2 regions of the Streptomyces sp. NPDC037126 genome follow, and region 1 is predicted to be linked to the other one. Evidence: riboswitches for the same ligand, from Rfam matches in the RefSeq annotation. Region 1 holds a riboswitch; the other holds the start of a gene.
What was found. Region 1 has a riboswitch for cobalamin ahead of ACZ7FF_RS05835 ((2Fe-2S) ferredoxin domain-containing protein). Riboswitches for the same ligand answer to the same signal wherever they lie in the genome.
Positions count from the first base shown of each region.

Region 1 (5,551 bases):
GGCAGGCCTGGGGGGGAACGGGAGGTGGGCGCATGGCACGGCGGCCGGGGACACGGAAGGCCTACGCCCATGCGAAGCTGCGCCGCGACTGCGCCCAGCGGGCCCGTCCGCCCGCGGGGGGACGACTTGCCGTCGACCCCGACCGGCGGCCGTACGTGCCGTACGCGGTGGAGACCCACACCCCATGACACCGACAGCAGGAGCAGCCACGTGACCAGCCGTGCCACCTTCGTCTCGCCCGCCACCTGCCCGTCGCTGCGGCAGGCGCGCTTCTACGACGGCGACCCGATCGACGAGGCGGGAGCGGCCCGCGCCCGCGAGGCCGCCGGGACGCTGGCCGCGCCCGCGCGCGTGCTCGTGTCCCCGAGTGCGCGCTGCCGGCAGACGGCGGCCGCGCTCGGCTTCGAGGGCGTGGGGACGCCCGAACTGGGCGGCCTCGACGTGGGCGCCTGGCGGGGCCGCACCCTCGACGAGGTCGGGGCGGCCGAGCCGGAGGCGGTGGGCCACTGGCTCACCGATCCGGGCTGGGCGGCACACGGCGGGGAGTCGGTGCGCGAGATGTGCGAACGGGTCGGGCGCTGGCTGGACTCCGCGCGGCACACGGACGGCCGCACGGTCGCCGTGGTCGAGCCGGAGGTGGTGCGGGCCGCGGTCACGCGAGTCCTGGGCCTGCCCGAGGCCGCGTTCTGGAGGCTCGACGTGGCGCCGCTGACGGCCACGGAACTCAGCGGGCGGGCCGGCCGCTGGAATCTGCGGCTGGGCAGGCCCCTTGGCGTCTCGGCGCAGGGCGACGCCGTGGCGCCGTAGGGCAGGGCGCCTCGGGAACGCCCGAGGGCCACGCCTCGTCGCGGAGGCGTGGCCCTCGGGTGCGTCAGGCGGCGCCGACGGGTTCCGGCTGTTTCGGCGCGGGCTTGGCCGAGGCCCGGAGCGCCGGATCGAGCAGCCGCTCCGCCATGGGGGCGAAGACGAGGCCCAGGGCGGCCCACAGCAGTGCCTGCGCGGCCACCGAGTAGAAGCGGAAGGAGAACAGCACGTCCGCCGGGAAGCCCGGGTAGACGATCGCGCCCTTGGGGTTGGTCAGGGGCAGGGGCGTCTCCGTGGCGTGGTGGCCGTACTCGTGCACGTTGGCGGAGAGCTCACCGAGCTGCGGCAGCAGTGCCATCACGATGCCGATGGCGACGACGTAGACGGCGCCGGCGAGGAGCGTGGCGTTCCAGTTGCCGAAGCGGGACTGGAGGCGCTTGCCGAGCCAGACGGCGCCGACGAGGAAGACCACCGAGCAGACGACCATGGCCAGGTACAGGTTGCCGCGGTCCTTGATCGTGTCCGGGTGACCGATCGCCGGCGGATTGGCCGGGTACTTCACGAACGGCACCAGGTAGACGCCGAGGAAGCCGCCGAGCGCCACCAGCATCGCCAGGTTGCGGGGACGCAGGTTGCCGACCCGGCCGAGGCAGACGGCGTAGGCGACGGCGAACAGGGCCCCCATGGCGATGCCGAAGAAGACCATGCCCACGCCGATGCCCACGTTGGCCTGGATCGTGCGGCTGAAGATGTCCGGATCCGGGGCGCCGGGTGCGATGCCGGCGGCCTTGTCGAGAGCCTCCTGCGCGGCGTCGCGGCCGCTCTCGTAGTCGATGGCCTTGTTGATCTGCGGCTCGGCGAAGATCCGGGCGAAGACGAAGGCGAGCAGACCGGCGACCGCGCCGGCGATGACGCCGCGCAGTATGAGTCTCTTTTCCATGTTCAGATGTCCGTGTCCGTGCCGGCTCCCGTCAGTGGCAGGGGAAGCCGAGGAAGTGGCGGGCGTCGTGCACGAACTCGTGGACGTGCATGTCCTTGCCGAAGACGGAGTAGGCGCCCTGGTCGACACCGATGAAGTAGTAGAAGGCCAGCGCGATCAGCGCGGTTCCGACGAGCCAGAACACCGCCTTCGCGGCGGGCAGGACGACCGGGGTGGGAAGCGCGGCGGGCGCGGACATGCTGCTCATGAGTGAGCCTCCTTCAGGGGATCGTGCGTCCCTCGGTTCAGTGGAGCGTCATGACGGCCCAGGGTCTGACTCCAGACCCGCCCTGGGGAGGATCTGTTCACAGTGGCGCGACCGTGCTGGAATTCCACCAGCTTCCTTAGGCCGTCATTACAAACGGAGCGTACGGACCCACGAGATGGTCCGTCAATCGGACAACTGGCCGAGGGGGTGTGGCCCTGAGCACTCACCGCCCTGCGTAGGACCGGTCCCCCTCCCGGCCGGTCGCCCGCACCGTCCGGCCCGTGTCCGCCCACTGGCGCCGGCAGGCCCGCGTCCGCCCTCGGTAGTGAATTCGTACTAGTCGACGGCCAGTTGCGGAGGGGCCGGGCCGCGATCGCGTGGACGGCGTCCTGCGTGCCCGAGCGCGAACGAAGGCACCGGTACGGCTCACCAGGCCGCCTCCGGGGCGGCTTCCGGCCCGGCGAGGCCGAGTTCGTGCTCGCCGAGCGGCGCGAAGAAGCGCTGTACGTCGGCGTCGGTCACCTCGGCCAGGGTGGCGGGCGACCAACGCGGGTCGCGGTCCTTGTCGATGACCTGGGCCCGGATGCCCTCCACCAGGTCGGGGGTGCTCAGGGCGGCGCACGAGACGCGGTACTCCTGGTCGAGGACGCGCTCCAGGGGCCCGAGGCGCCGGGCGCGGCGCACCGCGGCGAGGGTGACCTTCAGCGCGGTCGGCGACTTGGCGAACAGGGTTTCCGCGGCCTCCTTGGCGGCCGGGTCGCCGTGCGCGAGCAGCCGGTCGGTTATCTCCTCGACCGTGTCGGCGGCGTAGCAGTCGTCGATCCACTCCCTGCGCTCCGCCAACTCGCCCCGTGGCACCGGCCGTACATGGCGGGCGAGCGCGTCCCGTACGGGAGTGTCCGCGAGGCCGTCGACGAAGTGCGGGAGCGCGTCGGCCGGTACGAAGTGGTCGGCGAGCCCGCACAGCAGGGCGTCGCCGGCGCCGATCTGCGCGCCGGTCAGGGCCAGATGTGTGCCCAGTTCGCCCGGGGCGAGGGCCAGCAGGTAGGTGCCACCGACGTCCGGGACGAAGCCGATCCCGGTCTCGGGCATGGCGATCCTCGACCGCTCCGTGACGATGCGGACGCTGCCGTGGGCGGAGAGGCCGACCCCGCCGCCCATCACGATGCCGTCCATGACGGCGACGTACGGCTTGGGACAGCGGGCGATCCGGGCGTTGAGGCGGTACTCGTCGCGCCAGAACGCGGCCGACGCGGTGCCGTCGCCGTCGCGGGCGTCGTCGTGGATGCGTCGGATGTCGCCGCCCGCGCACAGGCCGCGCTCCCCGGCGCCCGTGACGACCACGGCCTGCACGGCCGGGTCGTGCTCCCATGTGGTGAGGGCCGCGTCGATGCGGCGGACCATCGTGTGGTTGAGGGCGTTGAGCGCCCTGGGGCGGTTGAGGATGACGTGGGCGGCCCGGCCGGTGGTGCGGAACAGGACGGGTTCGTCGGTAGCGGTCATCCGAGCGCCTCCGTCAGGCCCCGGGCCACGATGACTCGCATGATCTCGTTCGTTCCTTCCAGGATCTGATGGACGTGCGGAGCGCGGACGATCTTCTCGATGCCGGACCCGCCGAGGCGGCTGGAGCGCACGGTCGGCGACCGAGTACCGCCGGGGTCTCAGGAACCCACGGTGCGCCGCGGCGGCTTGAAGGCGTACAGGTCGAGGATGTCCGGCAGCGGTGCCACGCCCGGGCCGCCCGCACGCACCCAGGCGACGATGTCCTCGGTCGCGTCCGCATCGTTGACGAGGCCGAACCAGACCGGCCGCGCACCGGCGGCCCGGCCCGCGGCGGACGGCTGTACGACGACCACGTTGGCCTGGTCGCACACGTCGAGGCACTCCGAGACGCGCACCGGCACCTCGGCCCGCAGCCGCGCGGTCTGCGCCGCGTGGTCGACCCCTGTCACCTTGGGGGTGCCGCAGCAGCAGTCGCGGCAGACGACGACCCGGCACGGCACCGGTTCGCCGCCCTTCGCGGCCCCGCTCGACGTCTCTTCCGTGGGCTTCCCGGGCACGGCGCCGCTCCCCTCTTCCGGGGAGATCCGCCCCGGTGTCGCTCGAGGAGGCGACCGCGTGAGTCTCCTGGCTCCCGGCTCGCCGCTCGCCCCGCCGTGCCACCCGCGTCGCCGCGGTGGCCCGCCCGAACTCACTCGCCGGTCACAGTGGCGGGACCGCGCCGGATTCACACCGGCTTCCTCGGACCGCCGTCGCCTTATGTCGCCGATCATCATCGCATCACGCGGTACCGGCACGACCTCCGGGCGCCGTGCGAGGGGCCCGTCCTCACGACGGCGGTGGTGCGGGAGGCGCGTCCGCCTCCAGGGCGACAGCGCGGAGGATCGCCGCGAGCCGGCCGACCGCCTCGGTCGCCGGGTGGGGAAGCCGGGCCGGGAGCAGGCGCCGCCGCTCCTGGGGACCGCCGCGCACCGGGAGGACGCGGACACCCGGTGGCGCCATGGCGCCGAAGACGGCCGGCACGGTGGTCAGCCCGCAGCCCGCGGCGACGAGCCGGAGCTTGGCCAGCCAGTCGCGGGCGGTGTGGGCGATCTCGGGCCGCTCGTCCAGGCCGGGCCACACGCCCATCGCACGGTCCTCTCCCGAGGAGGAGCCGGCGATCCGGCACTGACCCCGCAGACTCGAAGGTGGCGCAGGTCGCCGCCGTCCGGGCGGTCGCGGCCGAACGCCGCGAGCGCGACCTCGCCACCGGCACCCTCCTCGCCTCGGTCTGCCCCGGCATGGTCGACACCGCGACCTCCCGGCCCTGGTTCAGCGACTACAGCCAGGCGCAGACGCCCTCCGAAGCCGCCCGGGCCGTGCTCGACGTCGTGTTCGCCGAGCACGTCGACCCCGCCCTGTACGGCGAGTTGATCCGCTTCGGCAAGGCCCTGGACTGGCACGACGGCACACCCCCGGTGGAGCAGGACCGGATGCTCAAGCCCTGAGGCCGGCTGCTCGACACGCCTCGGCCTCCCGGGATGTCGACTTCACAGACGGGCAGCCGTCCCGTCGGTCCGTTCCCACGGTCACGTTCCTCCCGGCGGGCGTGTCGTCGTACGCGTCGTGCGCCTCTTTGCGACGCCCGCGGCGGTCGGTACGGGGTCGCGGTGGGCGGTACCGCTGGTCACGGGATGCGGACGCGGTGCGCGCGCCGAACCGGGCAGGAAGCAGCGCCCAGGTTGCATCGATTCTGCGCGTCAGGCCGTCGCGACGCCCGAGTCCTCCAGGCAGCGGCGGAGCCGGTCGAGGCCGCGCCGGGTGTGGCTCTTGACCGTGCCGAGCGGCCAGCCGGTGATCCGGGCGATCTGGGCCTGCGTCAGGTCCTCGTAGTAGGCCAGGTGCAGCACCTGCCGCTGCGCGGAGCTGAGTTGGCACAGCGCCCGGCCCACCACCAGCCGGTCCAGGGCGGCTTCGGGCTCGGCGCCGGTCTCGCGGTGCTGCTCCGGGAGCAGTTCGGCGGCCACCGCGGCGAGCCGGGCGCGACGCGCACGGGCGGCGAGCGCGTCGGCCACCTTGCG
Region 1 is NZ_JBVJTD010000002.1:173,234-178,784, forward strand. It holds gene ACZ7FF_RS05805 (hypothetical protein) at 33-188, shown strand; gene ACZ7FF_RS05810 (histidine phosphatase family protein) at 211-807, shown strand; gene ACZ7FF_RS05815 (CbtA family protein) at 872-1,744, opposite strand; gene ACZ7FF_RS05820 (CbtB domain-containing protein) at 1,776-1,991, opposite strand; gene ACZ7FF_RS05825 (enoyl-CoA hydratase/isomerase family protein) at 2,418-3,494, opposite strand; partial or broken gene ACZ7FF_RS05830 (acyl-CoA dehydrogenase) at 3,491-3,674, opposite strand; gene ACZ7FF_RS05835 ((2Fe-2S) ferredoxin domain-containing protein) at 3,653-4,051, opposite strand; cobalamin riboswitch at 4,113-4,233, opposite strand; partial or broken gene ACZ7FF_RS05840 (LysR family transcriptional regulator) at 4,320-4,676, opposite strand; partial or broken gene ACZ7FF_RS05845 (carbonyl reductase) at 4,673-4,978, shown strand; gene ACZ7FF_RS05850 (sigma-70 family RNA polymerase sigma factor) at 5,231-5,551, opposite strand, start outside.

Region 2 (5,551 bases), on a different contig from region 1:
TGGCGTTACTGGACGATCTGGCAGTACGGCACCGGCGGCGGGCTGCCGGGTGACCAGAATCTCTTCAACGGCCCGGCGAGCAGCCTGCGGGCGTTCGCGCGGGGTTGGTAGCCCAAGGGGCGCCTGGACCCGCATCCGCAAGCGGAATCCCGATCGCCCGTCATGGACACCCCGATGCCCGACTCAGTTCATCTTCCGTTCACCCAGGTTGCCTACGTTCGTCCAGCCAACGACCTCGAACGATTGCCTGGGTAAATGGAAAGCTTCTCGCTGATCCTCGCGATTGTGGTGGTAACCGCACTCGCGTTTGATTTCACGAACGGTTTCCACGACACCGCGAACGCGATGGCCACCACCATCTCGACAGGCGCCCTGAAGCCCAGGATCGCGGTGACCATGTCCGCCGCCCTCAATCTGGTGGGCGCATTCCTCTCCGTGGAGGTCGCGAACACGATCTCCAAAGGTCTCGTCGACGAGACCGGCATCCGTCCCGAGGTCATCTTCGCCGCGCTCGTCGGCGCGATCCTCTGGAACCTGGTGACCTGGCTGGTGGGGCTGCCCTCCAGCTCCTCCCACGCCCTGATGGGCGGTCTGATCGGCGCCACCGTCGCCTCCGCGGGCCTCGGCGCCGTCCATGGTGACGTGCTGGTCACCAAGGTGCTGCTCCCGGCGGTCGCCGCGCCGGTGGTGGCGGGCATCGCCTCGATGCTGGCCACCCGGTTCTCCTACGGTGTCGGCGGCAAGGACGAGGGCGAGGCCACCCGCAAGGGCTACCGCGCCGGCCAGATCGCCTCCGCCGGCCTGGTCTCCCTCGCGCACGGCACCAACGACGCGCAGAAGACGATGGGCGTCATCACCCTCGCGCTGATCACGGGCGGCGCCATCGCCCCCGGTTCCAACCCTCCCACCTGGGTGATCCTCTCCGCGGGCCTGGCCATCGCGCTCGGCACCTACATCGGCGGCTGGCGCATCATCCGCACCATGGGCAAGGGCCTGACCGACCTGGAGCCGCGCCAGGGCTTCGCCGCCCAGACCAGCGCCGCGACCGCCATCCTGGCCTCCTCCCACCTCGGCTTCTCCCTCTCCACCACCCATGTCGTCTCCGGCTCGGTGATGGGCGCGGGCCTGGGCCGCAAGGGCGGTGTGGTCCGCTGGTCCACCGCGACCCGCATGGCCGTCGCCTGGGTGCTCACCCTGCCGGCCGCCGCCCTGGTCGGCGCGGGCGCCGAGACCGTCACCGGCCTGGGCGGCTGGGGCACCGCCGTCGTCGCCGTCTTCCTGGTCGCCGCGAGCGCCACCATCTGGAAGCTCTCCCGCCGCGAGGTCATCGACCACACGAACGTCAACGCCGTCGACGGGACCGCGGAGCCGGCCGGCGTGGTGACCACCGCCATCGCCGCGGTGACCCCGCCCCCCGTGGGCACGGTCGCCGAGGGCCTGACGGCCACGATCCCCTCCCCGGCCGCCGAACCGGCCACCGCCGCCCCGGCCGCTCCCCCGGCCGCCACCGTCTGACCCGGTCACTCCTCCGGTTACTAAGGAAGCATCCCCATGAAGATCGACTGGGCGGCCATCGGCTCCGTCTTCGGCGTCAGCCTCGTGGCCACCGTGGGCCTGGTGGCCCTGTTCACCCTCGGCATCAGGGGCCTGGCCCGGCGCGAACGCGCCTCGTCCCAGGGCGACTCCGCGGCCCTCGCCGTCACCGGCGCCTACGTCTGCTTCGCGGCCTGCGCGGCGGCGGTGGCGTACGGCTTCTACCTGATCGTGGTCAAGGCCTGACCGGGCATCAGGCCCGAGGCACGACCGAGCAGTCCCGAGAGGCTCCCCTCCACCTGGTGTGGCGGGGAGCCTCTTTCGTACCCGCAGGCACCGCGGTGTGGGGATCGGCACACTCTCCCCTCGCAGGTCAACGGCAAGTTGACGGCCGTTCCGGGTGCGTGGTGGACTGCCCAGGCCATCTACGGCGGCAGAAGAGGAAGCCGGTGCGAATCCGGCGCGGTCCCGCCACTGTCACCGGGGAAGAACCCCCGGGAGCCAGGAACTCTCGCCGCCGGATCTCGCCGTACCAGGGCGCGGACACCCTGAGTGAGGACACGTATCGCGATGCTCGGCTGCCCGAGGACCAGTACCAGGACCGCTTCCGCGCCCACGGCCGGCTGAGCCGATGGGTGCCGATCGCATTTACGCGTACGGCGCCGCCGCCGGCCTTCTCGGTGACCTGCTCCTCGGCGACCCCCGCCGCGGGCATCCGGTCGCCGTGTTCGGACGGGCGGCCGCCGCCGTGGAAGGCGCGCTGTGGCACGACCACCGCGGCTGGGGCGCGCTGCACACCGTCGTGTGCGCCGGCGGCGCCGTAGCCCTCGGCACGGTCGCCGCGCGCGCCGTACGCCCCTCCCCCCTCGCCGGCGTCGCGCTGACCGCCGCCGCCACCTGGGCCGTCGTCGGCGGCACCTCCCTCGCCCGGGAGGCGCGCGCCGTCGGGCGCGCCCTGGAGGCGGGGGACGTCGAGGCGGCCCGGGCCCGACTGCCCCACCTGTGCGGCCGGGATCCCCAGGCCCTGGACGCCGACGGCATCGCCCGGGCCGTGGTCGAGTCCGTCGCCGAGAACACCTCCGACGCCGTCGTGGGCGCCCTGGTGTGGGGCGCCGTGGCCGGGGTGCCCGGGCTGCTCGGGTTCCGCGCGGTCAACACCCTCGACGCGATGGTCGGTCACAGGTCCCCGCGCCACCGCCGCTACGGCTGGGCCTCGGCCCGCCTCGACGACGTCGCCGGCTGGCCGGGGGCCCGGCTGACCGCCGTACTCGCCGCGCTGGCCGGACCCGACCCGCGCGGCGCCGTACGGGCGTGGCGGGCCGACGCGGCGAAGCACCCGAGCCCCAACGCCGGGCCCGTCGAGGCCTCCTTCGCGGGCGCCCTCGGCGTACGCCTCGGCGGGACCCTCTCCTACGGCGGCCGTGTCGAACACCGCCCCGTGCTGGGCGGCGGACGGGCCGTCCGGGTCACCGACATCGACCGGGCCGTACGGCTCTCCCGCCGCGTCGGCCTGCTCGCGCTCGGCGCCACGGTCGCCGCGCGCCGACTCGTGAAGGGACGTGCGAAGTGAGCGGTGGTCTCCTCGTCGCCGGCACCACCTCCGACGCCGGCAAGAGCGTCGTGACGGCCGGGATCTGCCGGTGGCTGGTGCGCCAGGGTGTGAAGGTCGCGCCGTTCAAGGCGCAGAACATGTCCCTCAACTCCTTCGTGACCCGCGAGGGGGCGGAGATCGGGCGGGCCCAGGCCATGCAGGCCCAGGCGTGCCGGATCGAGCCGACCGCGCAGATGAACCCGGTGCTGCTCAAGCCCGGCGGTGAACAGAGCAGCCAGGTGGTGCTGCTGGGCAGACCCGTGGGCGAGCTGAGCGCGCGCGGCTACCACGGGGGGCGCCAGCAGCGGCTGCTGGGCACGGTCCTGGACTGCCTGGCCGAGTTGCGGGGCACGTATGACGCGGTGATCTGTGAGGGGGCGGGCAGCCCGGCGGAGATCAACCTGCGCCGGACCGACATCGTGAACATGGGGATCGCGCGGGGCGCGCGGTTGCCCGTCCTCGTGGTCGGGGACATCGACCGCGGGGGCGTCTTCGCGTCCTTCTTCGGCACGGTCGCCCTGCTCTCGCCCGAGGACCAGGAGCTGGTCGCCGGGTTCCTGGTGAACAAGTTCCGGGGTGACGTCTCCCTGCTGGAGCCCGGGTTGGAGATGCTGAAGGGCCTCACCGGGCGCCCGGCGTACGGCGTACTGCCGTTCCGGCACGGGCTCGGCATCGACGAGGAGGACGGGCTGCGGGTGTCGCTGCGCGGCACCGTCCGGGAGTCCACGGTCGCTCCCCCGCTCGGCGAGGACGTGCTGCGGGTCGCCGTGTGCGCGATCCCGCTGATGTCCAACTTCACCGACGTCGACGCGCTGGCCGCCGAACCGGGCGTCGTGGTGCGCTTCGTGGACCGGCCGGAGGAGCTGGCCGACGCGGACCTGGTCGTCGTTCCGGGGACCCGGGGCACGGTCCGGGCGCTGCAGTGGCTGAGGGAGCGCGGGCTCGCGGACGCCCTCGTGCGCAGGGCCGCCGAGGGGCGCCCGGTCCTCGGCGTCTGCGGCGGCTTCCAGATCCTCGGCGAGCACATCGAGGACGAGGTCGAGTCGCGCGCCGGCGCCGTCCCCGGGCTCGGCGTGCTGCCCGTGCGGGTGCGGTTCGCCCGTGAGAAGACCCTCGCCCGGCCCGTCGGCGAGGCCCTGGGCGAGCGGGTCGAGGGCTACGAGATCCACCACGGGGTGGCCACGGTCGAGGGCGGGGACACCTTCCTCGACGGATGCCGGGCCGGCCAGACCTGGGGCACCCACTGGCACGGTTCGCTGGAGTCGGACGGCTTCCGGCGGGCCTTCCTGCGCGAGGTGGCCGCCGCCGCGGGCCGCCGCTTCGTGCCGGCGCCGGACACCTCCTTCGCCGCGCTGCGCGAGGAGCAGCTCGACCGGCTCGGCGACCTGATCGAACAGCACGCGGACACGGACGCGCTGTGGCGGCTCATCGAGTCGGGCGCGCCGCAAGGACTGCCTTTCATTCCACCGGGAGCGCCCGCATGAGCACAGTGTTGTTGTTGTCGACCGCCGACACGGATCTGCTGGCGGCCCGGGCCTCCGGCGCGGACTACCGCATCGGCAACCCCAACCGGGTCGACGTCGCGCAGGAGCTGCCGGAGCTGCTCGACGGGGCGGACCTCGCCGTCGTACGGCTGCTGGGTGGCAAGCGCGCCTGGGAGGACGGGCTGGCCGCGCTGCGGGCGTCCGGGATCCCGGCGGTGCTGCTGGGCGGCGAGACCGTGCCGGACGCCGAGCTGATGGCCGAGTCGACCGTGCCCGCCGGTGTGGTGGCCGAGGCGCTGAGGTACCTGGTCGAGGGCGGTCCGGAGAACCTGCTGGAGCTGTCCCGGTTCCTGTCCGACACCGTGCTGCTGACCGGCGAGGGCTTCGAGGAGCCGCGCAGGATGCCGGAGTACGGCGTCCACGGCTCGTACGAGGTCCACGGCGGCCGTCCGACCGTGGGCGTGCTCTTCTACCGGGCGCACGAGCTGAGCGGCAACACCGCCTTCGTGGACACCCTGTGCGAGGCGATCGAGGCGAAGGGCGCCAACGCCCTCCCGGTGTACTGCGGTTCGCTGCGCGGCGCGGACGCCGGGCTGTACGAACTGCTGGAGCGGGCCGACGCGCTGGTCGCCACCGTGCTCGCGGCGGGCGGCACGCACGCCTCGCAGGCGTCGGCGGGCGGTGACGAGGAGGCCTGGGACATCGGCGCCCTCGCCGACCTGAACGTGCCCGTCCTGCAGGGCCTCTGCCTCACCTCCTCGCGGGAGGCGTGGCAGGAGTCGGACGCGGCGCTGTCCCCCATGGACGCGGCGATGCAGGTCGCGATCCCGGAGTTCGACGGCCGTCTGATCACCGTGCCGTTCTCCTTCAAGGAGCAGGGCCCGGACGAGGTCCCGGTGTACGTCGCCGACCCCGAGCGGGCCGCCCGCGTCGCCGGGATCTC
Region 2 is NZ_JBVJTD010000001.1:1,015,300-1,020,850, reverse strand. It holds gene ACZ7FF_RS04685 (lysozyme) at 1-111, shown strand, start outside; gene ACZ7FF_RS04680 (inorganic phosphate transporter) at 256-1,515, shown strand; gene ACZ7FF_RS04675 (hypothetical protein) at 1,552-1,779, shown strand; cobalamin riboswitch at 1,925-2,066, shown strand; gene ACZ7FF_RS04670 (cobalamin biosynthesis protein) at 2,165-3,103, shown strand; gene ACZ7FF_RS04665 (cobyric acid synthase) at 3,100-4,608, shown strand; gene cobN (cobaltochelatase subunit CobN) at 4,605-5,551, shown strand, end outside.
Region 2: linked by a shared signal. The riboswitch ahead of ACZ7FF_RS04670 (cobalamin biosynthesis protein) and the one ahead of ACZ7FF_RS05835 ((2Fe-2S) ferredoxin domain-containing protein) in region 1 are both predicted to bind cobalamin.